2 linked regions of the Rhodoligotrophos appendicifer genome follow. The protein of the gene in region 1 interacts with the protein of each later gene in a pairwise test. Links are inferred from orthologs where the notes say so. Each region holds a gene or a part of one and is shown on either strand. Other genes may lie near its edges.

Region 1 (14,115 bases):
CTCGCAGCCACAATTTCGACGGCCGGCGCGCGGACTTCATCTGCCCCGCCCGTGCATGAAGTAGCTCCCGACAATATTGTTTACGAATGGTCGCTTGGTGATTCTGAGGCCGTCGCGCAGGCTTTTTCTCGCGCAGACCATGTCACGAAGATCGATTTGGTCAATAATCGGCTGATCCCGAACGCGATGGAGGTTCGTGCGGCCATTGGCGATTATGACTCTGGGTCTGATAGCTTTACGCTTTATACGACGAGCCAAAATCCGCATGTGGCCCGTCTCGTCTTGGCGGCCTTCGTCGGCATTGCTCCGGAGCACAAGCTTCGGGTCATCGCCCCTGACGTTGGCGGCGGTTTTGGCAGCAAGATATTCATCTATCCGGAAGAGACGGTATGCGTCTGGGCCGCAAAGAAAGTGGGTCGTCCAGTCAAGTGGGCGGGTGACAGGTCCGAGGCGTTCGTGGCTGATGCTCATGGGCGAGATCACGTAACGCATGCCGAACTGGCGCTAGCCAAAGACGGAAAGTTTCTCGCTCTCAAAGTCCATACGACCGCCAATCTCGGTGCCTATCTGTCGACCTTCGCCTCCTGCGTTCCGACTTATCTATACGCCACGCTGCTCTCCGGTCAGTATGACCTACCGGCGATTTATGCAGAAGTGGACGCCGTTTACACCAATACGGCGCCGGTGGATGCCTATCGCGGTGCAGGTAGGCCTGAAGCCACTTACGTCATCGAACGCATCGTTGAGACGGCGGCGCGCGAGTTGAACATCGATCCGGCGGAACTCAGACGGCGGAACTTTATCACCACCTTTCCCCATCAGACTCCTGTCATCATGATGTATGATGCTGGCGATTATCACGCATCTCTCGAGAAGGCATGCGAGATCATCGACTATAAAGGCTTTGCAAGACGCCGGGCGGAAAGTGAAAGCTGCGGCAAGCTTCGGGGCATCGGGTTCTCAACCTACATCGAGGCTTGCGGTATCGCGCCTTCGGCAGCAGTCGGATCGTTGGGTGCGGGGGTCGGGCTTTGGGAATCGGCGGAAGTGCGCGTGAATCCCACCGGAAGTGTTGAGGTTCTGACTGGCTCCCACGCCCATGGCCAGGGGCATGAGACGACTTTCGCGCAGTTGGTATCCGACCGTTTAGGAATTCCAATCGACCAGGTCTCGATCGTTCATGGTGACACGGACAAGGTGCAGTTCGGGATGGGAACTTATGGCTCCCGCTCCGGTGCAGTCGGCATGTCGGCAATCTTCAAAGCGCTGGAGAAGGTAGAAGCCAAGGCGCGGAAGGTGGCGGCTCATGTCATGGAGGCGTCCGAAGGGGATATCGAGTTCAAGGACGGATCGTTCACTGTCAAGGGAACGGACAAGAAGATGGCATTCGGGGAGGTCGCCCTGGCCGCCTATGTCGCTCATAAATTTCCCACCAGCGAGATCGAACCGGGCCTTAAGGAAGGCGCGTTTTACGACCCTTCAAACTTCACCTTCCCAGCAGGATGCCATATTTGCGAACTTGAGATCGATCCTGAGAGTGGGATCACCAAAATCGTGAACTGGGTCGCTGTCGATGATTTCGGCGAGCTGATAAATCCAATGATAGTGGAGGGTCAGGTTCATGGCGGAATCGCGCAGGGCGTAGGTCAGGCCCTGACTGAAGGGTGTCGCTATGATCTTGAAACAGGCCAGCTCCTGACTGGATCATACATGGACTACTGCATGCCCAGAGCCGATGATTTGCCAAACTTCGTGCTTGATTACACCATCACGCGGGCACCATCTAACCCGCTTGGGATAAAGGGTTGTGGCGAAGCTGGAGCGATTGCGTCTCCCGCCGCGGTGATCAATGCCATAACCGATGCCTTGCAAATTCGCGATATTCCAATGCCGGCCACCCCTGAGACGGTGTGGCGGGCGGCGCGCGACCGTGCGCAGCGTCTGGCCGCCGAATAGGAGAGGGGACACATGTACGAATTTGATTATCATCGTCCATCGACTGCGGAGGAGGCAGTGCGGTTGATGGCGGCGGCTTCCGACGGCAAGTATGTCTCTGGCGGCATGACTCTGATCCCGACACTGAAGCAGCGTTTGGCCCAGCCGTCGGACCTGATTGACCTCGGAGGTTTGAAAAACAGCGGCATTGAGGTGACATCAGGCTCCGTCATTATTAAGGCAGGAACCATTCATGAATCCGTGGCCACATCGACTGACGTTAAGCAAGCAATACCGGCACTCGCCGAACTTGCTAGCTTGATTGGCGATCCCCATGTTCGCCATCGCGGGACAATCGGCGGCTCTGTCGCAAATAATGACCCCGCGGCCGATTACCCGGCCGCTTGTTTGGCATTGGGAGGCACGATCCACACGAACTCGCGCCAGATCGCAGCCGCGGAGTTCTTCACAGGCATGTTCGAGACGGCTCTCGATGAAGGCGAGATCATTACAGCAGTCTCGTTTCCCATTCCCGAAAAGGCAGGGTACGTAAAATTCCGCAATCCCGCTTCACGCTACGCCATGGTTGGCGTCTTTGTCGCTAAGACGCCGGGAGCGGTTCGCGTGGCGGTGACCGGTGCGGGAGCCTCTGTATTTCGGGTTGTCGAGATGGAAAATGCCTTGAGCAGCAACTTTTCACCCATGGCCTTACAAGCCGTATCCGTATCCGCCGACGGATTGAATTCTGATATTCATGCGAGTGCCGAATACCGGGCGCATTTGGTGGGTGTTATGGCGCGGCGAGCTGTCGAACGCGCAACCGGTTAACGCGCGCTCCCCATGGGTTGCATACACTGCTTGGTATATTCCCTCCAAGCAGTGTGCTTCAACTTGAGATCGGCGAAGTCCCATTTTCGTGTTGGAGGCAGTCTCCACATCCTGGGAAAACGGCTATCCGGGATAGAAGGCAGGGATTTTCAAAACTATCGTCGGCTGCGAAGAGATTGACGAAGAGCCCTGATGATTCCAACTCCCTCATCCGTTGACGAGACCCTCACCTTACTTCAGCAAAACGGTTACATCGCTGATCGTGCTCTGGCGACGGTCCTCTTTCTGTCTCTCAAGATGGGGCGCCCTTTGTTTCTTGAGGGCGAAGCAGGCGTCGGCAAGACGGAGATTGCCAAGGTCCTGGCTGCGAGCCTGAACCGCAGGTTGATCCGTTTGCAATGCTATGAGGGGCTCGATATCGCCTCGGCGGTCTATGAATGGAACTATCCTGCGCAGATGATCGAGATCCGCTTGGCTGAGGCCTCGGGCACCCTCGATCGCGAGCGTTTGGGCGCCGACATCTTTGCTGAACGTTTCCTTATCCGCCGGCCCCTTTTGCAGGCGCTGGAGCTGGCTGCCGGAGCACCTCCAGTGCTGCTCGTCGACGAACTCGACCGCACCGATGAGGCCTTTGAAGCCTTTCTTCTCGAAATCCTGTCGGACTATCAGATCAGCATTCCGGAGCTTGGTACGATCAGAGCGGAACACCCTCCGATCGTCATCATCACCTCAAACCGAACGCGTGAGGTTCACGATGCGCTCAAGCGGCGCTGCCTCTACCATTGGGTCGGCTATCCCAGCGCCGAGCGCGAGTTGGAGATTGTACGGGCTCGCGCGTCAGGAGCGTCGGCAGCCTTGTCTGCCGAAGTTGTAGCCTTCGTTCAGGCCCTCAGGTCCGAGGACCTCTTCAAGCGGCCGGGAATTGCTGAGACGATCGATTGGATCTCCGCTCTCGACGCGCTCGATCGGATTTCTTTGGATCCCACCACGATCAATGAGACCCTGGGCGTTCTGCTGAAATATCAGGACGACATCGCCCGCATGGAGGGCTCAGAAGCGCACCGCCTACTGGCGGAAGTGCAGGCGGAAATTGCTGCAAGGGCTCGTCTGTGATCGATCCCGATCCACTTGGTTCATCCGGTCGACTGGCGGAGAACATCGTACATTTCGGTCGCCTTCTGCGACGGGCGGGTCTGCCTGTCGGGACAGGACGAGTGCTGGATGCATTGGAGGCTGTCGAAGCGGGATGCCTTCGAAATCGCGAGGACTTCTATTGGGCCCTGAACGCGGTCTTGATCAGCCGGCGCGATCAGCACGAGGTCTTCGATCAAGCATTCCAAGCCTTTTGGCGAGCACCCAAGATGCAGGAGCAACTTATGGCTTTGCTGCTGCAGCAAATCGCCCGGAAGGCATCCCCGGAAAAAAGGCAGGCTGCGGCCCGACGGCTTGCGGATGCTATGTTTGATGAAGACCACACGTATGCCGCCAGGCAGGATGGCCGCGAGTTGGAACTGGATGCAAGTTTCTCGGCCTCCATTCAGGAAACTCTCCGTCGTAAGGATTTCGAACAAATGTCAGCCGCGGAGCAAGATCAGGCCCGGGCTGCGATTGCAGTGATGCGACTGAATCGGGTATCCCGACCAACCCGCCGTTTTTCCAAAAGTCACGGGGGAGCCAAGCTGGATCCTCGCAAGACGATGCGCAACACCATGCGTTCGGGCGGTCAGGTTGTGCAACTGGCCTGGCGGGATCGTGTCACACGACTGCCTCCTCTGGTGGTCCTCTGCGATATCTCCGGCTCGATGTCGGGATACAGCCGCATAGTATTGCATTTCCTGCATGCCCTCATGTCTGACCGCAACAGGGTTCATGTCTTCCTTTTCGGCACAAGGCTCACCAATATTACCAAAGAGTTGCAACGACGTGATGTGGATGAAGCCCTGGATCGAGTTTCCGGGGCAGTTGCTGACTGGTCTGGTGGTACGCGGATCGGTGCTGCGCTGCACGAGTTCAATTTTCATTGGGCTCGACGCGTGTTGGGGCAGAGCGCCCATATATTGATCATCACTGACGGACTCGAGCGTGAGGACGCGAGTTTGATGGAAACGGAGATGTCGCGTCTGAGACGACAGGCAAAACGCATCATCTGGCTCAATCCGCTGCTGCGCTTCGACCGCTTCGAAGCCCGAGCCAGCGGAATTCGGGCTATGTTGCCTTACGTCGATGAGTTCCGACCGGCGCACAACCTGCTAAGTCTGGAGCAGTTGGCCGAGGCGCTTTTCACCGGGACGGGAGCAGAGCATGATCCGCGGCGCTGGCTTAGAGGCACATGAGGACAACAATGCCGGGATCTCAAATCTTGAACGATGCCGTCCGTTGGGCAGGCGAGGGGCGGAGAATTGCTATGGCCACCGTCATTGAGACATGGGGTTCAGCCCCACAACCTGTCGGCAGCCAATTGATTGTCGATGCCGAGGGAAACTTTCTTGGCTCGGTCTCTGGAGGTTGCGTCGAGGGTGCGGTCATTACCGAGGCGCTAGAGGTCATCGAAGATGGATCCTTCAAAATCCTCGAATTCGGCGTGACCGATGACACCGCTTGGAAAGTTGGGTTGGCATGCGGGGGACGAATCCGGATCTCGATTGAAGCTCTCAAGGACACCTGATGGAAAGGTCCACGCTGACGGGCATACTTGACGCTGTCTCCCAAAGGCGAGCCGTCGCTCTGATCACCTATCTGTCTTCCGGGTGCCAGGAGCTGATCGGCCGTAGTGAGATTGAAACCCATCCATTGGGTGGCGAGCTCGATTATGCCTTCCGTTACGACAAGTCGAGCGTGGTTGCGGGTGCTAAGACCGAGATTTTTATCAATGTCTACAATCCACCCCTAAGGCTCATCATCATCGGTGCTGTGCATATTTCGCAAAGCGTGATTCCGATGGCCCAGGCCCTGGGTTACGACGTCACGGTCATCGATCCTCGGGGTGCTTTCGCGACCGAGATGCGCTTTCCCGATGTCGATCTACGGCCTGAATGGCCTGACGAGGTGCTGCCGCAGATTGGTTTTGATCCTCGTACTGCTTTGATTGCGCTGACGCACGATCCGAAGATTGACGATCCAGCACTGATCGCCGGCCTAAGAAGTGATTGTTTTTACGTTGGGGCTTTGGGTTCAAAAAGAACCCACGCAGGGCGTCTCGATCGTTTGAGGTCAGCCGACTTCTCCGATCATCAGTTGGATCTCATTCACGCCCCGATTGGCCTTGACATTGGAGCCCGCGGTGCACCGGAAATCGCAGTCTCGATCATGGCGGAGATTACGAAGGCGCTTCGTTTGGGACGCCAACAGACATGATATTTGGCGAGATCTCCATTGATCAGGCCGAGGGTGCAGTTCTCGCGCATTCCGTACGGCATGCGGAGGGGGTTTTTAAGAAGGGACGGGTGCTGACGTCACTTGATATCGCCGTGCTGAAAACGAGCGGTGTGATGCAGGTATTTGCGGCGCTCTTACAAGAGAATGATGTTCCAGAGGACGAGGCGGCGGCAATTTTGTCGTGTGCTCTGCCTGGAAGTGCTGTTGCAGTTGCAAGACCCTTTACCGGCCGGGCAAATCTATATGCTGAGACATCGGGACTCGTTTTGATTGACGAGGGCCGGCTCCGTCGCATCAACCGATTACATGAGAGTCTGACGGTTGCCACGCTCAAAGGATACGAGCTGGTCGAAAATCGTCAAATGATTGCAACAGTTAAGATTATTCCCTTTGCAACCCCGCGCCACATCCTCGACCGAGCAATTGCCATTGCGAAGGAAGGCGGCCCGGTCGTTCGGATCGCACCTTTAATGGAGCACCCGGTCGGACTTGTGGTCACGATACTGCCAGCGGGAAAGAAGTCCCTGGTGGCTAAGAGCGTGAAGTCAATTGAGGATCGCCTGTCCGCTCTAGGGTCCACGCTTAAGGCAACCCGTCTAGTAGAGCATGGCATCATACCAACAGCTACTGCCATAAAGGAGCTTCGCGACGAAGGCTGTGGACCCATCCTGATCTTCGGTGCTTCCGCCATCGTCGACCGCGGCGATATCGTCCCTGGTGCAGTGGTGGCGGCGGGGGGCACTGTCCTTCATCTCGGCATGCCGGTGGACCCGGGCAATCTCTTGATGCTCGGCCAGATTGACGGCACACCAGTTATCGGTGTTCCGACTTGTGCAAGGTCGCCTAAGCTGAATGGTTTTGACTGGGTTTTGCAACGACTCCTGGCGGAGGTGCCGGTAGGCGCCGAGGAAATCATGGACATGGGATCCGGTGGACTGCTTGCGGAGATTTCCTCCCGGCCTACCCCACGCGAGGGCGAAAGCCGCAAGGTCGCAAAGGCTCCTGTCGTGGCCAGTATTGTTCTTGCCGCTGGGCGGTCAACCCGGATGGAAGGTGCCAACAAGCTTCTTGAGCCGGTCGACGGTAAGGTGATGGTCCGGCGAGTGGTGGAAGCGGCCCTTGCGAGCAGGGCCGCACCAGTTCTAGTCATTCTCGGGCATCAATCGGAGAGGGTTCGAGCCGCATTGGCGGAACTTGATGTAATGTTCGTTGAGAACTCGGCCTTTTCTGAGGGGCTTTCATCTTCACTCAAGTCAGGCATCGCGGCTTTGCCGACCGGTGTTGATGCCGCGCTGGTCTGCTTGGGTGACATGCCCTTCGTTACAGCCTCTCATCTTGACCGACTGATAGCAGGCTTCAGCCCCTCGGACGGTCGATCGATTTGTGTCAGCGTTTCGCAAGGCAAGCGGGGGAACCCGGTTCTATGGGGCGCAGATTATTTTTCGGACATTCAGGAGCTTCGCGGAGATATTGGGGCTAAGCACCTCATGAGCCGCTATGCGAGCGAAGTTTGCGAAATTGAGATGGATGATGCGGTTCTAATCGATCTGGATACGCCGGAGGCCCTTGCCGCTTCCGCAAGCCGAGCTGTTGGAAAAACCTAGGCCAGAAGTCCGAGCGCCTTGAAACTGGCATGCCCCTCACGCCCCACAATGATGTGATCATGGACGACGAGGCCCAGCTTCTGACCCGCCTCGACGATGAATCTTGTCATCTCGATATCCGCCCGTGACGGCGTCGGATCCCCCGAGGGATGGTTGTGGACCAGGATCAATCCACTCGCTCCCAGCTGGAGCGCACGCTTGACCACCTCCCGAGGATAAACCGGTGTGTGATCAACGGTACCGCGCTGTTGGACTTCATCCGAAATCAGGCGGTTTTTTTTATCAAGAAACAGGATGCGGAACTGCTCGTCCACCTCGAACGCCATCGCGGCCCGGCAATGCTTGAGAACCGCAGACCAGGCAGACAATATTGGTCGTTGAACAGCTGCGCCAATGGAGAAGCGTAGGGCCACTGCTTGCAGCACCTTAAGGTCGGTGGCAATACTCTCCCCAACCCCCTTGACTTCCATTAAGCGCTCCGGCTGGGCCCCCAGCACCTCGGCGAAAGTCCCGAATTTTTCGATTAACGCCTTTGCCACAGGTTTGGTGTCGCGTCTCGGCATGAATCGGAAGAGCACGAGCTCCAACAGTTCATAATCGGCGAGACTATCTGCGCCCTTGTCTCTGAACCGATCCCGCAAACGTTCGCGATGACCCACATAGTGTGGTGCCTGCGCGTCCTCCAGCCCCCCGGCCATGCTGTGCGCTCCGAATGAGTTTCCGGAAATCTATCCGACTTTATAGGGAGGACAATGCAGGCCTTTAGGGGAAAGTGTAAAGATCTCACAGCCTGTCTCGGTGACGCCCACGGAATGCTCGAACTGGGCTGAGAGCGATCGATCTCTGGTTACAGCGGTCCACCCGTCGGCCAGAATCTTCACGTGTGGTCTTCCGAGATTGATCATGGGTTCAATCGTGAAGAACATTCCAGGTCTGAGAATGATTCCCTCTCCCGGGCGCCCATAGTGCAGAATATTAGGCATGTCGTGAAACACGCGGCCGAGTCCATGGCCGCAAAAATCCCGTACGACGCTGCAGCGCTCGGCTTCCGCAAAACTCTGGATGGCGTGACCGATATCCCCGGTACGGGCGCCGGGCTTTACCGCAGCAATGCCGCGCATCAGGGAATCATAGGTGACTTCTATCAACCGCTCCGCTTTGCGCGAGACCTCACCTACGCCATACATGCGGCTTGTGTCCCCGTGCCAGCCGTCGACCACCAAAGTCACATCGATATTGACGATATCCCCCTCCTTGAGAGGCCGGTCCCCCGGGATGCCGTGGCATACCACGTGATTAACCGACGTACAGATAGACTTGGTGAAGCCGCGATACTGCAGCGATGCCGAGATAGCGTTATGGTCGCGGGCGAACTCGAGGGCCATTTGATCGAGAACAGCTGTGGGGGTGCCGGGGGTCACATATTCTGTCAACATATCGAGCGTCTCGGCAGCTATGCGTCCAGCTCTGTGCATGCCGCTAAAGGCTTCCGATCCATGTATTTTGATTTGGCCGGTATTCAGGGCCGGGGCTGTTGCGGCATCGACATAACTGATCATCTAACTTTCCCTAAGCACCCGCTCTGTCTTCAAAATGTGATTTCCGGTTCGCAATGGCAACGGGCGGTCAATCACTATCTCGTCCAGATTGATTCTACATGAATAAACTAGGCACTCAACGCCTGCCATACATGCCGAGGTGAATGCTCTGGAATAAGCAGGATCGAGGTCGGAAGCGATGGCCATCGTCTGGCAGTCGTCCCGCTGGATCAGGTAAAAGAGAACTGCCCGTGCGCCTTCTTGAGTAGCGGCAGCAAGCTCGTTGAGGTGCTTTGCTCCGCGCGCCGTTACGCTGTCCGGAAATTCCGCAAGACCGGGAACTCGCGATAAATGAACGTTTTTGATTTCGACGTAGCAAGGAGGTCGGTGGCTGCTGGTCAGCAACAGGTCGATCCGGCTGTTGAGGCCATATCGGACTTCGCGCAAAAGGCCGTCATATCCCGAGAGTTCAGGGATCTGTTGCGCGCGGATGGCTTCCTCCACAATGCGGTTGGGGTTAGTGGTACTTACTCCCACCATCACCGGCCTTTCCCCAGCAAGCTCAAGCAGCTGCCAAGAATAGGGCAGCTTTCGTTTGGCGTCTTCGGATCGGGAGACCCAAACCGTCGCACCTACAGGCATCAGACCCAGCATCGAGCCTGGATTGGCACAATGAGCAGTGATGAGTTCGCCCGTTTGAAGCTGGATATCGGCCAGGAAGCGCTTGTAGCGGCGGACGAGCCTGCCACGATGCAAAGGGGCGGGGAGTTTCATGACGAGGGACCGTAAAGTTGGCTAAGCAAACCTTCAAGCGCTTGATCCATCATGCGCAATCTGTTCCATGGGGGTGAAAGTGGGAGCGCAAGCATGAAGATGCCTTTGATAACAGCGGCCGTATTGGTCATTGGCGACGAGATTCTATCCGGCCGAACCAAGGACAAGAATCTTGGATACATAGCGGAATATCTTACCCGCATCGGCATCGATGTCGGTGAGGCGCGAGTGGTAGCAGACGTCGAGGAAGATATTGTCGCGGCGGTGAATGCTCTCCGAAATCGCTACACTTACGTGTTCACCACCGGCGGGATCGGTCCCACTCACGACGATATCACGGCGGATGCCATTGCGCGCGCGTTCGACGTTGAGATCTCCATCAACCAGGCCGCGGTAGATATGCTTCTGGAGCGAATGCGGCGTGAAGATCTGAACGAGGCTCGATTGCGTATGGCTCGCATTCCGCACGGCGCCACTCTGATTGCCAATCCTGTAAGCAAGGCTCCGGGCTTCCGGATCGGCAATGTTTTCGTCATGGCTGGGGTCCCCTCGGTTATGCAGGCCATGCTCGACCAAGTTGCTCCAACTTTGGAGACTGGGACGCCGCTGCTTTCGGCTACCGTTGAGGTGCGTGAGAAGGAGGGCGATGTGGCGGCGCCCCTGCGCCAGATACAGGAAGAACACGGAGAAGTTCAGATTGGCTCCTACCCTTTCTACGAGGGGGAGGTGTATGGCACACGGATCGTAGTCCGCGGACGCGATCAGCTGCAAGTCGATGGCGCCACTGAGGCGGTGTATCTCATGTCTGCAGAGTTGGCCGCAAGGCGCAGCAGCCTCACCCTTGCCGAGGACAGCGAAGCAGCCCATAAGACCCGATGAGCGGACGTGGCGAAACCGGTAGACGCACCGGACTTAAAATCCGTTCCCCGCAAGGGGGTGGGGGTTCGAGTCCCCCCGTCCGCACCAAGTCTAAATACGATAACTTTTTCAGTCAGTTAGGGGATCGTCGGACGAAAAAGTGTTACTGAGGAACGGGAGGGATTGTGAGCATCTGTTCTAGGGTTGATCTGATGCAAATTGATCACATTCGCGTGATGAGGAAATGAAGCTCGATGGACAGAGTCCTAGTGCACTGCTGACCGACAGTGTGTCTTTGGATATAGGGGTATGCCGCTGCGTCATACCGACCTAGTCGCGATACAAATTTAATCGAGCGGCTGCCGCTCGCGTCTCTTACCTCAGAGCCCTTCCCCCTGCATGGAAACAGTGAGTAGGCAAGCATTGGAAAATTTCATGGTTTCCGAAGCGTCATAACGCGTCTTGCCCAAGTCGAAACGACCATAACAGACCTCGTATGCGCGTTCGGACAAGAGCTGATCCACCTTATTGAGAGGACTGCGAGGGTGGAGACAAACTCCGCGCAAAACTAGCAAAAACGGACCAGCGTCAACGCAAAATCAGGGACTGTAAACGCTTTCGCCGCGACGCCAACTCCACTTCTTTTGTAAACCGATGAACATGCTCAGAAGTTAAGGTGTCTTATATAAATATATATTTGCAAAATAATTAATATTAGGAGAAAATATTGCTCTTTTAATTGGGTGCCCGATGGCTCGAAAATATGTTCGCCTTTCCTTAATCCAATGGGCGCAGGTGCGCGCCAGATGGGAAGCTGGAGAAAACACTCTCGAAGAGCTCTCGGCCGAATTCTCGGTCAGTCGGAGGGCCGTTCAGGCGCATTTATCGAAGCACGGCGTCGTTAAGGGCGCTGCAGCAGCAGAGATCGCGGCATCCGTCAGAGAGGAAGTTTTCTCGGAGTGCCTGGACAATCACGATCTAACATTGAGCCGAGCGAGATCCACTCGGGAAGCTGCCTACGCGCACGCACTTACAATTGAAAATTTAATAATGACGCAGCTCAAGCTCGCTTCAGATCCATCTCAAGTTGCGAGGGCGAGCGCTGGTGTTCGGATGCTTGTTTCCGCTGCGGCTGGCTTGGAAAGGCTGCACGAACTCAAGTACCGGGCGTTGGGGTTGGAAAAAGCCGATCATCTCCAAGACCAGCTTCCGGAAATCATTATACGAGATCTGTCACAAGAAGAAATCACCGAGTTGCAAGCAGCCGAGGAGGGGGATGACGATCTTGAATCAGGTCTCGTTGAACCTTTATGTTCGGAGGATGACGTCATCGTCGAACTGTAAGATTGCGCATACAATGCACCCATCGCCGGGGTTAAGCGCAATTGGGGTCGACACTTACCAAAGAGGAGAAGTCTTAGAAATTGTGCATCAGGTTGACCCCCCGGCGCTCTCTGTCGGCAACCAAAATTTGAAGGCGCATTTCAGCTATCTCATTTTTTGTTGCCGCTTTGCGCCACATTTCCGCCGTTCCAGCTAGCGTTGATGTTGACCGAAAGCGGACGTTGAAGTTGGACGCTTCTAAAGCTGCAGCCCGACGCCAGCGGTCGGGCTGAAGGCCCAAATCATCCTTCTGAGAGCGGCAAAGGTGGAAGACCAAGCTCCTGCAAGAATGTGTTGTGCTGCGCTGTCGCTTCGCGAACCTGCTTCTCGATGTCGACCAAGTATTTATGGGCAGCGACCAGATCGATTTCGAGTTCCTCCTCGGCCGTGCTGATGTAACGTGAGATGTTGAGGTTGTAGCCCTCTGCAGCGATACGTTCCATACTCACGCGCGTGGAATAACGGTCCTCTTCCGTGCGGAACTGGTAGGTCGAGACGATCTTACCTATATGATCCGGCGTCCCATTCTTGCCATCTCCCAATTTGTTTTGGCGCTTGTCCTTTAGGAAAAGCTCTGCCGCGTTGATGAGGAGTACGTCGTCCGGCTTCTTGCACTTCTTCAGAACAAGGATGCAGACCGGGATGCCGGTCGAGTAGAACAGGTTCGCAGGCAGGCCGATCACCGTGTCGATGTGACCATCCTTCAGCAACTTGGTTCGGATACGCTCCTCTGCCCCTCCTCGGAACAGCACGCCGTGAGGGAGGATGATGGCCATCACACCTTCATCCTTCAGATAGTGAAAGCCGTGCAGCAGAAAGGCAAAGTCCGCGGCCGATTTGGGCGCCAGCCCGTAGTTCTTGAACCGCACATCGTCGCCCATCGCCTCAGTCGGTTCCCAGCGGAGGCTGAAGGGCGGGTTGGCCACGATGGCATCGAAGGAGGGCTTCTTGGCGGGGTTCAACTCGCGCAGAATGTCCCAGTCATTGTTCAGCGTGTCGCCGTGGTAGATTTCGAACTCCGTGTCCTTCACGCCGTGCAACAGCATGTTCATGCGGGCGAGGTTGTAAGTGGTGATGTTCTTTTCTTGCCCGTAGATTCTGCCGATGCCGTGTGGACCCATGCGCTTGCGCACGTTCAGCAGCAACGAGCCTGAACCGCATGCGAAGTCGAGCACACTGGCGAGCCGCTCCTTCTTCCCGGTTGCGGGCTCCTGGCTGTCGAGCGTCACAATCGCGGATAGGATGTCTGACACCTGCTGCGGGGTATAGAACTCGCCCGCCTTCTTGCCCGAACCGGCGGCGAATTGGCCGATCAGATATTCGTAGGCGTCGCCCAGCGCATCCACATCCGAGGAGAAGTCGGCAAGCCCTTTGGCGATCTCGGTGATGATGGCGCAGAGTTTGGCGTTGCGATCAGCGTACGTCCGGCCGATCTTCTCAGAGCTGAGATTGATTTCCGAGAACAGCCCACCAAACGTGCTCTGGAACGACTCGTTTTCGATGTATTTGAAGCCCGCCTGCAGGGTGTTCAACAGTTCGTCGTTCTGGATGCGCGCCATGTGGGCGATGCTGGTCCAGAGGTGTTCCGGCTTGATAACGTAGTGCGCCTTAAGACGCATCTGCTTTTCAAAGGCCACCACATCATCGGGGTTCTCCGCGTACCAGACAGATAAGGGCGAGCGCCCGCCATTGCCGATCGCGTTGGGATCTGGGTAGTCGCGCCCGAGCTCCTTCTTCGCGGCCATCTCATAGTTGTCAGAGAGGTAGCGCAGGAACAGGAAAGACAGCATGTAATCGCGGAAATCGTCGGCGTTCATCGC
Region 2 (13,568 bases), on another replicon or contig:
TGCCCGCGATGAGCGCAATGATGATCAAGCCAATAGCGGTGATGCCGAATTCGAAGAACGACCCACAGAGCAGTCCCAGCACCACCCAGAATATGACGCGAAGGGCGGTGCCACTCAGGTTCAAGGCTATGGCGGCGCCGAGGATCAGAACGATTGTCAGCGCCAATCCCACCGTTCCCGAGAATAGGGGGGTATATCCGGAGAAGAGCAGATAGACGAGGATGGCCAGAGGCAGGATGAGATACCAACCTGCCTTGAGAGCGCCCCAAGCGCTCGGACACATCTCCTTCGGAAGACCGCGCAAATTCTTGTGGCCCGCCTCCAAGTGGACGGCCCAAAAGGCCGCCGCAAAATAGAGGAGAGCGGGAATGATCGCGGCCTTGACGATTTCCACATAGGGGACGCCCAGGGTCTCCGCCATGATGAAGGCCACGGCGCCCATGACCGGCGGCATGATCTGACCACCCATGCTGGAGGTGGCCTCGACGGCGCCGGAAAAAACGGAGGAGTAGCCGAAGCGCTTCATCAACGGGATGGTGAACTGGCCCGTCGTGACGACATTGGCAACACCGGAGCCGTTGATCGTGCCCATGAGGCCGGAGGAGAACACGGAGACTTTGGCCGGGCCGCCTTTGAGATGCCCGACCAACCCCATGGACACATCGGTGAACAGCTTGATCATCCCGGCCCGTTCCAGAAACGTCCCGAACAGGATGAAGAGGAAGATGTAGGTCGAAGACACATAGATCGGCGTGCCGTAGATACCCTCGGTCCCCATGAACATCTGCTCGATGATCTGATCGAGGCCATAGCCGCGGGTGGCGAGCGCGCCTGGGAGATATTCGCCGAAAAGGCCATAGAGAAGCGCCAGCCCACACAGGATCGGCAGCGCCCATCCCATCAGGCGTCGGGTCGCGTCGAAGACCAATATGATGACGATCACGCCGATGACGAGATCGGTCATTGACGGTATTCCAGACCGAAGCATGATCTCGGTCTCGTAGACCCAATGATAGAGTCCGAGAACAAAGCCCAGGATACCAAGCGACCAGAGCAGCGTGGCGTGGGCTTTGTTTTTCGTGAGTTCGGCGGAGATGCCGAAGATCATCAGGACGAGGAAGCCGACATGGACCGAGCGAACAACCAGGCTTGAGATGGGGCTGTAGGCGGCGGTCCATATCTGAAAGACGGAGAAGGCGATGCCGATGGCGTAGAGTGCCCAGGCCGACCCGCCGCGTCTGACATCGGTGCTCTCAGCGGGAAGCTCGACCTCAAGCTCGAGATTACGATCCATGGGCGTCGCTCACCAGCACTCTTCTTTACCTTCCTGAGACCGTGAAGGGCTCAGGTCAACCGTCAGCGCTATTCGATCCCCGCTTCCTTGTAATAGCGGGCTGCACCGGGATGCAGCGGGATCGGCAGGCCTTTGATGGCCTGTTTTGCATTGATCGCCTTCGCAGCCGAATGCGCCATGGACAGCTGGTCCAGATGGTCGAACATGGCCTTGGTGAGAAGATAGACAGTCTCTTCGGCGACCCCCTCGCGGGTCACCAGGATGTTCGTGATCGCTACCGCCGGCACGTCTGCGGACTGGCCATCATAGGTACTCGCCGGGATATTGGCGGCCTGGTATGCCGGATTGCCAATCTTCTCCACGACATCCGCCGGCACCGGAACGACGACGATCGGCACTGACGTGGCCAAGTCGCGGATCGAGGAGACGCCGAGCCCCGCAGATTGCAGGGTCACATCCAGCTGGCGGTTCTTCATCAGGTCCACGGATTCGCCGAAGGGCAGGTACTCGACCTTGCTGAAATCCTCGTAAGTGAGACCCGCGGCCTTCAGCACGGCACGAGCATTGAGCTCGGTGCCGGAGCGCGGCGCACCGACAGAGATCCGCTTGCCCTTGAGATCAGCCAGCGTCTTGATGCCGGAGGCTTCGGTCGCAATGATCTGAACATAATTGTTGTACAGACCGCCGATGGCGCGAAGCTTCTCGAGCTTATTCGGGAAGCCAGCTTCCTTTTCCCCGTTCCACGCGTCGGCAACGGCATCGCCGAGGCTGAAGGCCACTTCCGCACGGCCCGCTTCCAGAAGGTTCAGATTTTCAACCGATGCCTTGGTCGACTGGACGGAAATCTTCGCATCCGGCAGTGCGGCGCCGTAAAGCTTCGAGAGCGCCACGCCCAGCGGGTAGTAGACGCCGCTGGTTCCGCCGGTCACGATGTTGACGAATTCGGCAGCACTGGCCGGTGTCCCAATGGCCAGTCCGGCGGCAGCGATGGCGCCAATGACATGGCGGCGATTGAACAACTTCCTCATCGTTTCCCTCGAGTTTCTTGTGCGATGAGGCATCATAACCAGCTTGAGGCGAGATGCCACCCTCCTTCAGGCTAAGAGGGTGGCATCGACCGGCGCCTAGATCGACATCGATGTTCCGTCATCCAGGAATTCAATGCCGTAATTGGACGGGCGAGCATCTCCTTCGTCGATCGACCTCATCGATCGCGACGGAGCACTGCCTGCTCGGGGTGCCGAAGATCCGTGACCCATATTGAAAAGGTTCGACAAGCCCTGAGATAAATTCAATTCATCGATCTGGGCTATGACGACCTTGTCGATGTGAAAATTCATGGTCCCGATATTGATCGACACTTCGCTCTCCATTTCCGGTTCGTTCTTGTTCTCCGCGGAGATGGAAGACTCCGGCTTCTCAGGCTCAGAATTGCTTATTGCGGCGTTGTCAGACATTCTCGCTCCAATGGATGCTGTCCCCGACCCCTGCCGGGTGAATGCTGGTCAATTGTGCAGAGGGCGAGAGGGAAGTCCGCCGAAACTTAGGCTCAGATCGATCTGACGAGGGGAGCGAACGTCGCCACGACCTGCTCATAGACGTGGCGTTTGAAGGGGACCACCAGACTCGTGACCTCCGAGATATCCACCCAGCGCCACTCGTCGAATTCGATTTCTCCGCCATCGGCCGGGATCAGATTGAAGTCGCTGTCGCGCCCTTCATAGCGCATCAGGAACCATTTCTGCCGCTGGCCGCGGTAGCGACCGTGCAGTGCCTTGCCGATTGCCGACCGCGGCAGATCGTAATGAAGCCAACCCTGGGTGTCGGCGATGATGGAGGCCTCGCGCGTTCCCACCTCCTCAAACAGCTCGCGGAACGCCGCTTCGCGCGGATTCTCGCCCTCATCGATGCCTCCCTGAGGCATCTGCCAGAGATCGAACCCCAGATCACATTCCCACTTGGGCACGCGTTTGCCCAGCCAGACCCTGTTCTCGGCGTTCATCAGCATGATTCCAACGCAGGGCCGATACGGCATGGCAGCGATCTGCGCGTCGTCCAACTTCTCACTCATAGGGAAAGCTTTCGATCATTGAGGCTCAAGAACAAGGGCTGCGCTTGCAGGCACAATCATAACCCGCTTCGTCACCATCGCTCGCTTCGTCCAAAGTTCAACCCGTTCCAGGGTCGCCGGAAAGGCCGAGCCGACCGCCAAGGCAAAGCCTTTACGCTCGGCGATGTTCAAGAGTTCCTCCAGGGCCGCATCGATGGCTGCAGGATCCGAGTCTTCGTCGATGACGATGTCCGCGCCCAGATACTTCATGTCCACATCATCAGCAACCGCTGCCGCCTTGCTTTGACCGGACGGCATGTCCTCGACGAATAAAAGCCCTCGCCGCTTCAGTTCATGCGCCAGGGGCTCCAGTGCCGCCTCACTTCCGAGGAACTTGCCGCCCAGTTGATTGATGACACCGAAATATCCCGCAGCGCGCGCGAGATGCCAGTGAAGATCATCCTGGATCTCGGCAGGCGACATGCTCGCCAGCAAGGTGCGGGCTCCCGGGCCGGCGTTTGGATGAGCGAGCGCCTCCATGGGAAGCTGAAGGAGGACCTCGTGCCCCGAAAGGCGGGCGCGATCGACCCAGCTTTGCAAATTCCGGCCGTTCGAATCGATCGCGAGGGTGACCTCCTCAGGCAGCCGTTCGATCGCTGCGGCAGACATTTCATCATTTCCGCCGACGCCGCCGATGATCAACGCCACTTTCGGCAATGGCGACGCCATGGCCTCGGCAGAGATCGGTCGGGAATATGCGCTCAGCGGGGTTTCGTCGCCTGAAATTCGAGGCAAGGCCCCGTATCGTCCAGGCTCCAAGAGGAGGGAAAGCGGCGCTTTTCTGAGGCTCGAGGGCCCCGTGGAAGAGCGGACCGAGCCCGTCGCCATAGGGTCGCTCTTTTGGATCTTGGCCACTACTCTCGGCTGGCCACCACTGAGGTCATGGGCGAGGACCAGCCAGGCGAAGACCATCAGCAATAAAGCTGCCAGGGCTGCTACGGCAATCTGCAGTGCCGACACTGAACCACGGTGAGCGGTCATCCTGAGCCGCTTCGGTTGGAGTGGCCTGCGAAGATCGTTGTCGAGCATCGCCTGCTCTGGTCGCCGGTTGTTCGTGTAGGGGTGATTATAAAACCGAGGACTACAGATTTCCTTAAAGGAAAAGCGGGGCGTGAGGGCGCCCCGCTTGATGACATTTCGGACCCTTTCAGGATCAGTTGGCCTTCACCTGCGGTGTGTTCGGTTTGGCGGTCTTGGTCGCCTCGCTCACGGCACCGCCGCGCAGGAAGTTCAACGCATATTGCAGCTGCGTGTCCTTGGCCTTGTCCTTCGGGACATAAGCCGGGGAGCCCGTCGCCTCCTCGGTTCCATTCTCGTTGGTGAGGTGGCCCCGAAGACTGGCCTCGCCACGAGTGGTGCTCGGGACCTTGTCCGCTTCCTCGGCCGGGATCGCTTGATCGACCTTGATATCGGGGTCGATACCCTGAGCCTGGATGGAACGGCCCGAGGGCGTAAAGTAGCGAGCGGTCGTGAGCCTCAATGCACCGTAGCTGCCCATGGGAATGATGGTCTGAACCGAACCCTTGCCGAAGGATTTGGTGCCGATGATGGTCGCCCGTTTGTGGTCCTGGAGGGCGCCGGCCACGATTTCAGAGGCTGAGGCAGAACCGCCATTCACAAGAATGACCACCGGCTTGCCATCGAACAAGTCGCCAGGCTGGGCGTTGTAGCGCTGGGTCTCATCCGCATTTCGGCCGCGCGTCGATACGATCTCGCCGCGGTCAAGCAAGCTGTCGGAGACGGAGATCGCTCCATCGAGCAAACCGCCGGGATTGTTGCGAAGATCAAGAATGTAGCCCTTGGCCTTGCTGCCGAGCTTGGCCTTGATGTCCCGGACTGCGTTTTCGAGGCCTTCCTGGGTCTGCTCGTTAAAGGAGGTCACCCGGATGTATCCGACGTCGTCCTCAATCTCGGAGCGCACGGCGCGGATGCGGATGACATCGCGCTTAAGCTGGAGCTCCAGGGGCTTGTCGGCGCCCTGACGCTGGATCTGCAGCTTGATCGTCGTGTTTACCGGGCCCCGCATCATGTCCACGGCCTCGTTCAGGGTCAGCCCTTGAACATCCGTTCCATCGATGCCGATGATGAGATCGTTGGGCTTCACGCCGGCACGAGAGGCTGGCGTATCCTCGATGGGATAAACCACCTTCACCAAGCCATTCTCCATGGTGACCTCAATTCCGAGGCCGCCAAACTCGCCACGGGTCTGCACCTGCATCTCGCGGAAGCGCTCTGCATTCATGTAGCTCGAATGCGGATCGAGAGAGGCGAGCATGCCGTTGATCGCCGAATCGATCAGTTCTTCCTCGTTCGGCGCTTCGACATAGTCCGAACGGACGCGGTCGAACACGTCCCCGAATAGGTTCAGCTGACGATAGGTATCCGTCTTCGACGCGGTCGCGGCGTCCAACGCAGATGCCCCATTCCAGGCAACGGTGGCGACGATCGCGCCGATCGCAGCGTAGCCCACAGCGCTCAAGGTCTTGCTTCGCATTATTTCCGTGCCTCTCTACCCGTTCCGGCCCACCAAGGTGCAGGATCGATCGTATCGCCGTTCTTCCGAAATTCTACATACAATACTGGCCGAGGATCGCCCATACGATCGCCGATCAATGTTGCGCGCGCAGGTTCCTTGCCCATCACGCCAATCGGCTCGCCAGCACGAACAAACTGACCGGTCTGCACTGTCATGCCTTCAAGGCCGGCGAGAAGAACATGATATCCTTCGCCGACGTCCAGGATCAAGAGTTCGCCGTAACTTCTAAACGATCCAGCATACTCAACGCGCCCATCCGTCGGCGAGGTGACCTGAGCCTCCGCACGAGTCGCAATCGAGACGCCCTGCGTGTGGCCACCGAATCCATTGCCATCACCATAGCCGCGAACCAAGGTCCCCTGTGCTGGGAAGCTCAGTTTTCCTTTTGCACGAGTGAAGGGTATTTGCGGCTTCATTTGGGCGGCGAGCCGTTCCTCTTCCGCCTGCCGGGCCTGTTCTGCCGCGGCGAGTCGCCGCTGTTCAATCTGGGAGAGCAGTTCTTTCAGGGATGCAGCTTTGGCGGCGAGGCCCTCAACACGCTTCCTTTCGTCCTGCAGAGCATTATTGGTGGCACTGACCAAAGATCGCTTCTGCTCCAGAATGGCGGCGATCTGGGTCTTCTCCGATTCGAGCCCGCTCACATTCGTCTCAAGCACCTGGCCCTCGCGGAGCATGCGCCGCCGAAGCTCGGCGAGACTGGTGATATCTGCCGTCAGGGCGTCGGCCTGTGCCTTGAGCTCGGGGATCACGTTGCCAATCAGAATCGCTCCGCGGACGGCCTCCAGCGCATCGTCGGGCCGGACGGCAAGCGCCGGCGGCGGATTCCGCTCGAGGCGCTGCAGACCGGCCAATAGTTCCGAGAGGAAATTGCGGCGTTCAGCCAGTCTCTCCTGCAGCTTTCGCGCTTGATCGTCGAATGTCACGAGACGCTGCTCGGCTGCCGTGATGGCGCCTTCACGCGATTGAATCTTGCCGGCCAAGGCCACGAGCCGCTCCGACAGCTCTGCCGATTCCTTCATGAGGGCGGCGACCTTCTCCGTCAGTTCCGACTGACGCGCCTTGCCGCTCTCGATCTCAGAGGTGATCGCCTCCAGCTCGTTTTGTTTCTGCTCGAGGTCCGCGCCGGTTTCCTGTGCAAAGGCAGGCTGCGCGAGAAGGCTCAGGCCCACGACCACGAACGCGACAAATAGCCGCGCCGGCCCGGCACGAAACTGTGACGGCACGCCCATTGGGACACCCAAGCGCATCATGCTTCCGGCGCGACCTCACTCCAGACTGAACCGTTACGCTCTGTGATAGGGATGATTCAGCAAAATGGTAACCGAACGGTAAATCTGTTCAGCCAGCATCACCCGGGTCAAACCGTGAGGCCATGTCATTCGGCCAAAAGCGACCCTCAGCGACGCCTTGGAAAGGACCTCTTCGCCATGGCCGTCGGGGCCGCCAATGGCAAATCCCAGGTCATTCACACCGCCGTCGAGCCAAGCCCGAACGCGTCCTGACAGCTCGACACTGCTCACCTGCTCTCCGCCCTCATCGAGCGCAATGAGCGTTGCCCGAGAGGGCAGCGCCGACAGGATCCGCTGAGCTTCGTCCGCCTTCCGCAGAGTCACCGTCTGCGCCGAGGATTCAGGCAGTTCGCGCAGATCGATGCTCGATATCCCGAGGCTGCGACCCTGGGCTAGCGCACGTTTTCGATATTCGTCAAACAGCTCCTGCTCGGCTCGACCTCTGAGCCGCCCAACAGCCACGATCGAAACGCGCATCGCGTCTCGCCTTCCTCGAAGCTCAGTTCAGCCGGCAAGCCGCTCCATGGGAGCATTCGCCGACCAGAGCTTCTCAAGATTGTAAAATCCGCGCACCTCGGGCCGGAAGACGTGGACGATGATGTCGCCCGTATCGATCAGCACCCAATCGCAATGCGGGATTCCCTGCACACGCACATTCTGACACCCCTGTTCCTTCAAGGACTCCAGGAGTTGATCGGCAATCGCGCCCACGTGCCGCTGCGAGCGACCGGACGCGATGACCATATGATCTGCAAGGGGGGTCTTTCCGGTGAGATCGATCGAGACGACCTCTTCTGCCTTCGCGTCATCGAGACACTCGAGAACCGAGGCAATGATCGGTGAAGCCACGCCATGAGGCAAGGCTCCATTCTCTGGACCACGATGCGAGGCACCGTGCCCGTCTACATGGGCTGTCAGGGTTATGATCCTTTCACTTTCGCCAGCACGCCTACGGGAGACTTCATACTCCGCGCTCAACGTTACAATCTTCTACGCACGACACGACAACAGAATGAACGCTCTGACCCGCTTAGATTACCGCGGCTAATATGATGTGCAATAGCGCCACTGCAACACAATGACTAAAGAATGATGAAACAGCCTGCACCTATTTTGCGGCGGTTGTTCGTCGAATCGCCGTGGAACTGTCCATCCGACGTCTCATGGAGAGGAAACTCCAAGCCGGCGCTCTCCGGTCCGGCAGGGTCGCACACAGGTTCGACGAGACGCGATAACGGCCGAGCCTTTGGGCTGCCGGGGAGGTCAGCGCGGCAATTGTGTAGCCGGGGCGATCAAAAACTGCCAGCGGCAGGGTGAACGGGATTTCCAGCCAATAATGCCAGTGATGGAGCGTCGCAAAACTGTCGGCGCCCATAACCCAGACGAACCGCGCCCGGTTGAGAAGTGGTGACAGCGCGCGCAGGGTGGCTGCCGTATTGCCGGTTCCCAAGCGCTTCTCGATCTCGAGCACGCGCAGACGCGGATGCAACGCCAGGGCCTTGGCGCGGGCCACTCGCTTTTCAAAATCATCGGTGTCGGCAGGGTCCTTCAGCGGATTTTGCGGCGAGACCATCCACCATAGCTGATGCAGATCGAGCTCCTTCAGGGCGGCGAGGCTCACAGCAAGATGGCCCGCATGAGCAGGATTGAACGACCCTCCGAACAGGCCGATGCGCATGGACGGATAGACGAGGGGAAATGGCAGGGGCAGCGCGCTCATGGGCGGAAGCGGCCGGTCACGGACGGATCTGACCGGTGCCCCGCACCACATATTTGAAGGTGGTCAGCTGTTCCAGCCCAACCGGTCCCCGCGCATGAAGGCGCCCCGTAGCGATGCCGATCTCCGCGCCCATGCCGAATTCTCCCCCGTCGGCGAACTGGGTGGAGGCATTATGCAGAACGATGGCGCTGTCAACCTCACGCAGGAAGCGCTCTGCCGTCTCGGCATCATCGGTGATGATTGATTCCGTATGCTGGGATCCGTAATGGCCGATATGGGAGATCGCCCCGCCGACCCCATCCACCACCTTCAGCGAAACGATCGCGTCGAGGTATTCGGTCGACCAGTCGGCTTCGCCCGCTCTTAGCACTCGCGGGTCGGCCGCCATGGCCAAAGGGCAGCCACGGACTTCGCAGCCGGCCTCGATCAATGCGCCGATCAGCGGCTTGAGTTGAGTGTCCGCACCTGCCTTGTCCACCAGTACGGTTTCCGCCGCTCCGCAAATCCCGGTGCGGCGCATCTTGGCATTGACCACGATGTCACGCGCCATGCGGGCATCTGCAGCCTTGTCGACATAGACATGGCAGAGCCCTTCCAAATGACTGAAAACGGGCACCCGGGCATCGAGCTGGACCCTTGCGACAAGGCTCTTCCCACCACGGGGAACGATGAGGTCGATGGCGCCATCAAGGCCCGCCAGCATCATGCCGACGGCGGCCCTGTCGGATGTCGGGACCAGTTGAATGGCTCCCTCCGGCAGGCCGGCCCTGGCCAAGCCGGATCGCAAGCAATCGGCAATGGCGGAGCTGCTTGCGAAACTATCCTTACCACCGCGCAGGATCACGGCGTTGCCTGCCTTCATGCACAAGGCTCCGGCATCTGCCGTCACGTTAGGCCGGCTCTCGTAGATCACGCCGATCACGCCGATGGGTGTGCGGATCCTCGAAATCGCCAGGCCGTTCGGTCTCGTCCATTCGGCGATGGCCTGGCCGACGGGATCAGGCAGGGCAGCGATGTCATCCAGCCCTGTCGCCATGGCTTCTATGCGATCGGGTGTCAGGATCAGGCGATCGATGAACGACGCGGCGAGATCGCTCTCCTTCGCGCGCCGGACATCGCCCTCGTTTTCCGCAATAATCTTTGATGAGCCGCTGCGAATGGCTTCCGCCATGAAGCGGAGGGCATCGTTCTTCTGCGGGGTGGTGGCGGTCGCCAAAGTCCGGGCGGCGGAGCGTGCCGTCTGGCCGATCTCCCGCATCGTCCTCTCGAGACCGAAGACCTGATCGGTCGTCTCAGCCAGGCTCATGATGAAAACTCCCGATCACCACCAGATCGTCCCGATGAATCATTTCATCCCGCCCGCGCCAGCCAAGCCGTTCCTCGAAATCGCTGCTGCGGAGGCCGGCGATCCGTTCCGCATCGCTTTTGTCATACGCGACAAGTCCACGCGCGATCTCGCCGCCCGTCAGCGTCATGACGCTCACCGTGTCGCCACGGGAAAACACTCCCTCGATCCGTCGGACGCCCGATGGCAGGAGGCTGCGGCCGGCGAGGAGCGCCTTGACTGCGCCATCATCGACGACAAGGCGGCCAACAGGCTCCAAGGCGCCCGCAATCCAGCGCTTGCGAGAGGCGATGGGCGTGGCTTTGGGCCGGAACCAGGTGCAGTTGCCCCCTTCCGATATCCGTTTCAAGGGATGTAGTTCGCGACCGGAGGCAATCACCATGTGAGCGCCTGCCCCGATGGCGATGCGCGCGGCCTCGATCTTTGTGATCATGCCGCCGGAGCCAACACCGCTCACAGGCTTGCCTGCCATGGCGGCGATTTCCGGCGTGATGTCGAGAACTTCCGGGATCAGCTTCGCCTCCGGCGAGCCTGGTGGCGCTGTATAGAGACCGTCGATGTCCGACAGCAATACAAGGCAATCCGCCGAAATCATGCTGCTCACGCGCGCCGCCAGGCGGTCATTGTCGCCGTAACGGATCTCCGAGGTGGCCACCGTATCGTTCTCGTTGATCACCGGCACCGCGCCTTCGCGGAGCAGGGTCGTCAGGGTCGAGCGCGCGTTGAGATAGCGGCGCCGTTCCTCCGTATCATAGAGCGTCAGGAGGATCTGCGCCGCGACGAGATTGTCGGCGCCCAATATCTGCTGATAGGCGTGGGCCAAGGCGATCTGGCCGACGGCGGCTGCCGCCTGGCTTTCGTCGAGTTTCAGCGGTCCCGGTGCCCAACCCAGTGTCCGTCGCCCAAGGGCAATGGCGCCGGATGACACGATGACGATTTCGGTCCCGCCCGTCCGGAGGTGGGACAGGTCAGCCACCAGGCTTGCAAGCCAGTCGCGGTTGATCTGACCGTCGCCATTGACCAGCAGCGCCGAGCCGATCTTCACGACCAGCCGGCGTGCGAGCTCGAGCCGTTTCATGGATGCCAGCCTTTGGGCTCGGTGACCGGGCCCGCCTGAGGCTCCGCGAGGGTCTTCTTGTTCGCGCTGATGACCCGAAACAATTCACGCATCGCCGCCTGGACACCGATACTGGCCGCACCCGACAGCAGCAGCACCGGCTTGCCGAGTCCTGCGCTCATTTCGGCCCGCTTGGATTCGATTTCCTCAGCGGTCAAGGCATCAACTTTGTTCAACGCGATGATCTCGGGCTTCTCGGTCAGCCCGTGGCCGTAAAGCTCAAGCTCCGAGCGAACGGTTCGATAGGCCTGTTCCGGGTCCTCATGCGTGGCATCGATCAGATGCAGGAGCACGGCACAGCGTTCCACATGGCTCAGGAAGCGGTGCCCCAGACCAACGCCTTCATGAGCGCCTTCGATCAACCCCGGAATATCGGCGAGAACGAATTCATGGGTGTCGATCCTCACCACACCCAAAATCGGTGACAGCGTCGTGAAGGGATAGTCCGCGATCTTGGGCTTTGCTGCCGTCACCGCGGCCAGCATGGTCGACTTGCCGGCGTTGGGGAGGCCGACGAGGCCCGCATCGGCGATCAGCTTCAGCTGCAGCCAGATCCACCGCTCCTCACCGGCCAAACCCGGATTGGCGCGACGTGGAGCCCGATTGGTCGAGGACTTGAAGTGCGTATTGCCGAAACCGCCGTTTCCACCCCTGGCCAGGCAAACGCGCTGGCCAACTTCGGTCAGGTCTGCGATCAAGGTCTCTTCGTCGCTCTCATAGATCTGGGTCCCGACGGGGACCTTGAGGGTCGCGTCATCGCCGGAGGGACCGGTCCGGTTCTGGCCCATTCCGTTGGTCCCGCGCTCAGCCTTGAAATGTTGCTGATAGCGGTAGTCGATCAGGGTGTTCAGCCCGTCGACTGCCTCGACCCAGACATCGCCGCCGCGCCCCCCGTCTCCACCGTTGGGCCCGCCATACTCGATAAATTTCTCGCGTCGGAAGCTGACGCTGCCGTTGCCGCCATCGCCGGAGCGAATATAGATCTTGGCGCGATCAAGGAACTTCATGACGGCGGTCTTTAGCCGGTTTGTAAGGCGGAGCAAAGGAAATGCCGCATGGACATTGATGTTGCGATCATCGGCGGAGGGCCCGCAGGGCTCATGGCCGCCGATGTGCTCAGCAAAGAGGGGCTGTCAGTGACGGTCTTCGAGCGGATGCCTTCGGTGGGGAGAAAACTCCTCATGGCAGGCCGCGGCGGGCTCAACCTGACCCATAGCGAGGACATCGGCCGCTTTTTGAGCCGATTTCCCGAGATGCCCCCGCTTCTCGGCGATGCCCTTCAGGCTTTTCCGCCAGACGCTCTGCGGGCGTGGGCAGACGCCTTGGGACAGGACACTTTCGTGGGATCGAGCGGACGGGTCTTTCCGCGCGCCATGAAAGCCTCGCCGCTGCTGAGACAATGGCTTCGAGACCTCGATCGTCAGGGCGTCCAGTTTCGCCTGCGCCATCGCTGGGCCGGATGGACGCCGGACGGCGCCCTGAGCTTCCACGGACCGGCGGACGCACTTCTTCACGTTCGGCCAGCCGTCACGCTGCTGGCACTGGGCGGGGCAAGTTGGCCCCGACTCGGATCCGATGGCGGATGGGTAGACCTGCTCGAGCCCAAGGACGTGCTGATCAGCCCCCTGCGCCCGGCCAATTGCGGCTTCACCGTCGCGTGGACGAGCCGCTTCCGGGACCGCTTCGCCGGCCAGCCTCTGAAACGCATCGCGCTCAGCTTCGGGGATCAGCGCATGGTGGGCGAGGCCATGGTCACCGGCTACGGCATCGAGGGGGGTGCGGTCTATGCCTTGTCCGCTGGGCTGCGCGAGATGCTGCACCGGAACGGCACCGCCGAACTCATCATCGATCTGCGTCCCGATCTCAGCCTCGAACAGTTGACCGAGCGGCTCGGCAAAAGCCGGAAGGGCGAATCGCAGTCAAACATCCTGAGAAAGGCGGCCCGGTTAAGCCCACTCGCCATAAACCTCCTGCGCGAGGTTCATGGTCAGCTCCCTCGCGATCCACAGGAGCTGGCGGCCGCGATCAAAAGGGCTCCGCTGAAGCTGAGTGGAGTGCAGTCGATTGATCGTGCCATTTCGACTGCGGGAGGTGTCGCTTTCACGGAGCTCGACAGCACGTTCATGCTGAAGCGACTGCCGGGCGTATTCGTCGCCG

The links.
Region 2: the proteins of sfsA (region 1) and FKM97_RS03470 interact in binary tests that used the Escherichia coli proteins (3 or more experiments, as listed by UniProt). The link is inferred for Rhodoligotrophos appendicifer from one-to-one orthologs.

Annotation. Positions count from the first base shown.
Region 1 is NZ_VHKL01000017.1:47,819-61,933, forward strand. Bases 8,179-10,917 are described here. They hold sfsA (DNA/RNA nuclease SfsA), read right to left. Parts: upstream 10,055-10,917; coding sequence 9,302-10,054; downstream 8,179-9,301. Other genes in these bases: radC (RadC family protein), read right to left, coding at 8,179-8,440; map (type I methionyl aminopeptidase), read right to left, coding at 8,471-9,298; FKM97_RS24925 (competence/damage-inducible protein A), read left to right, coding at 10,148-10,917. In the rest of the region: FKM97_RS24875 (xanthine dehydrogenase family protein molybdopterin-binding subunit), read left to right, coding at 1-1,956; FKM97_RS24880 (FAD binding domain-containing protein), read left to right, coding at 1,969-2,763; FKM97_RS24885 (AAA family ATPase), read left to right, coding at 2,956-3,876; FKM97_RS24890 (vWA domain-containing protein), read left to right, coding at 4,140-5,096; FKM97_RS24895 (XdhC family protein), read left to right, coding at 5,105-5,428; FKM97_RS24900 (XdhC family protein), read left to right, coding at 5,428-6,117; FKM97_RS24905 (NTP transferase domain-containing protein), read left to right, coding at 6,114-7,742; more of radC, read right to left, coding at 7,739-8,178; more of FKM97_RS24925, read left to right, coding at 10,918-10,933; FKM97_RS24935 (hypothetical protein), read left to right, coding at 11,663-12,256; FKM97_RS24940 (type I restriction-modification system subunit M), read right to left, coding at 12,538-14,115. UniProt on the Escherichia coli protein: Binds to DNA non-specifically. Could be a regulatory factor involved in maltose metabolism.
Region 2 is NZ_VHKL01000001.1:728,873-742,440, reverse strand. Bases 8,108-11,107 are described here. They hold FKM97_RS03470 (glutamate-5-semialdehyde dehydrogenase), read right to left. Parts: upstream 10,250-11,107; coding sequence 8,966-10,249; downstream 8,108-8,965. Other genes in these bases: proB (glutamate 5-kinase), read right to left, coding at 10,242-11,107; FKM97_RS03475 (nicotinate-nucleotide adenylyltransferase), read right to left, coding at 8,338-8,949. In the rest of the region: FKM97_RS03520 (TRAP transporter permease), read right to left, coding at 1-1,294; FKM97_RS03515 (TAXI family TRAP transporter solute-binding subunit), read right to left, coding at 1,363-2,313; FKM97_RS03510 (hypothetical protein), read right to left, coding at 2,419-2,751; FKM97_RS03505 (RNA pyrophosphohydrolase), read right to left, coding at 2,844-3,365; FKM97_RS03500 (divergent polysaccharide deacetylase family protein), read right to left, coding at 3,381-4,385; FKM97_RS03495 (S41 family peptidase), read right to left, coding at 4,558-5,901; FKM97_RS03490 (murein hydrolase activator EnvC family protein), read right to left, coding at 5,898-7,169; 23S rRNA (pseudouridine(1915)-N(3))-methyltransferase RlmH, read right to left, coding at 7,224-7,706; rsfS (ribosome silencing factor), read right to left, coding at 7,734-8,078; more of proB, read right to left, coding at 11,108-11,372; GTPase ObgE, read right to left, coding at 11,369-12,418; FKM97_RS03455 (TIGR03862 family flavoprotein), read left to right, coding at 12,467-13,568. UniProt on the Escherichia coli protein: Catalyzes the NADPH-dependent reduction of L-glutamate 5-phosphate into L-glutamate 5-semialdehyde and phosphate. The product spontaneously undergoes cyclization to form 1-pyrroline-5-carboxylate.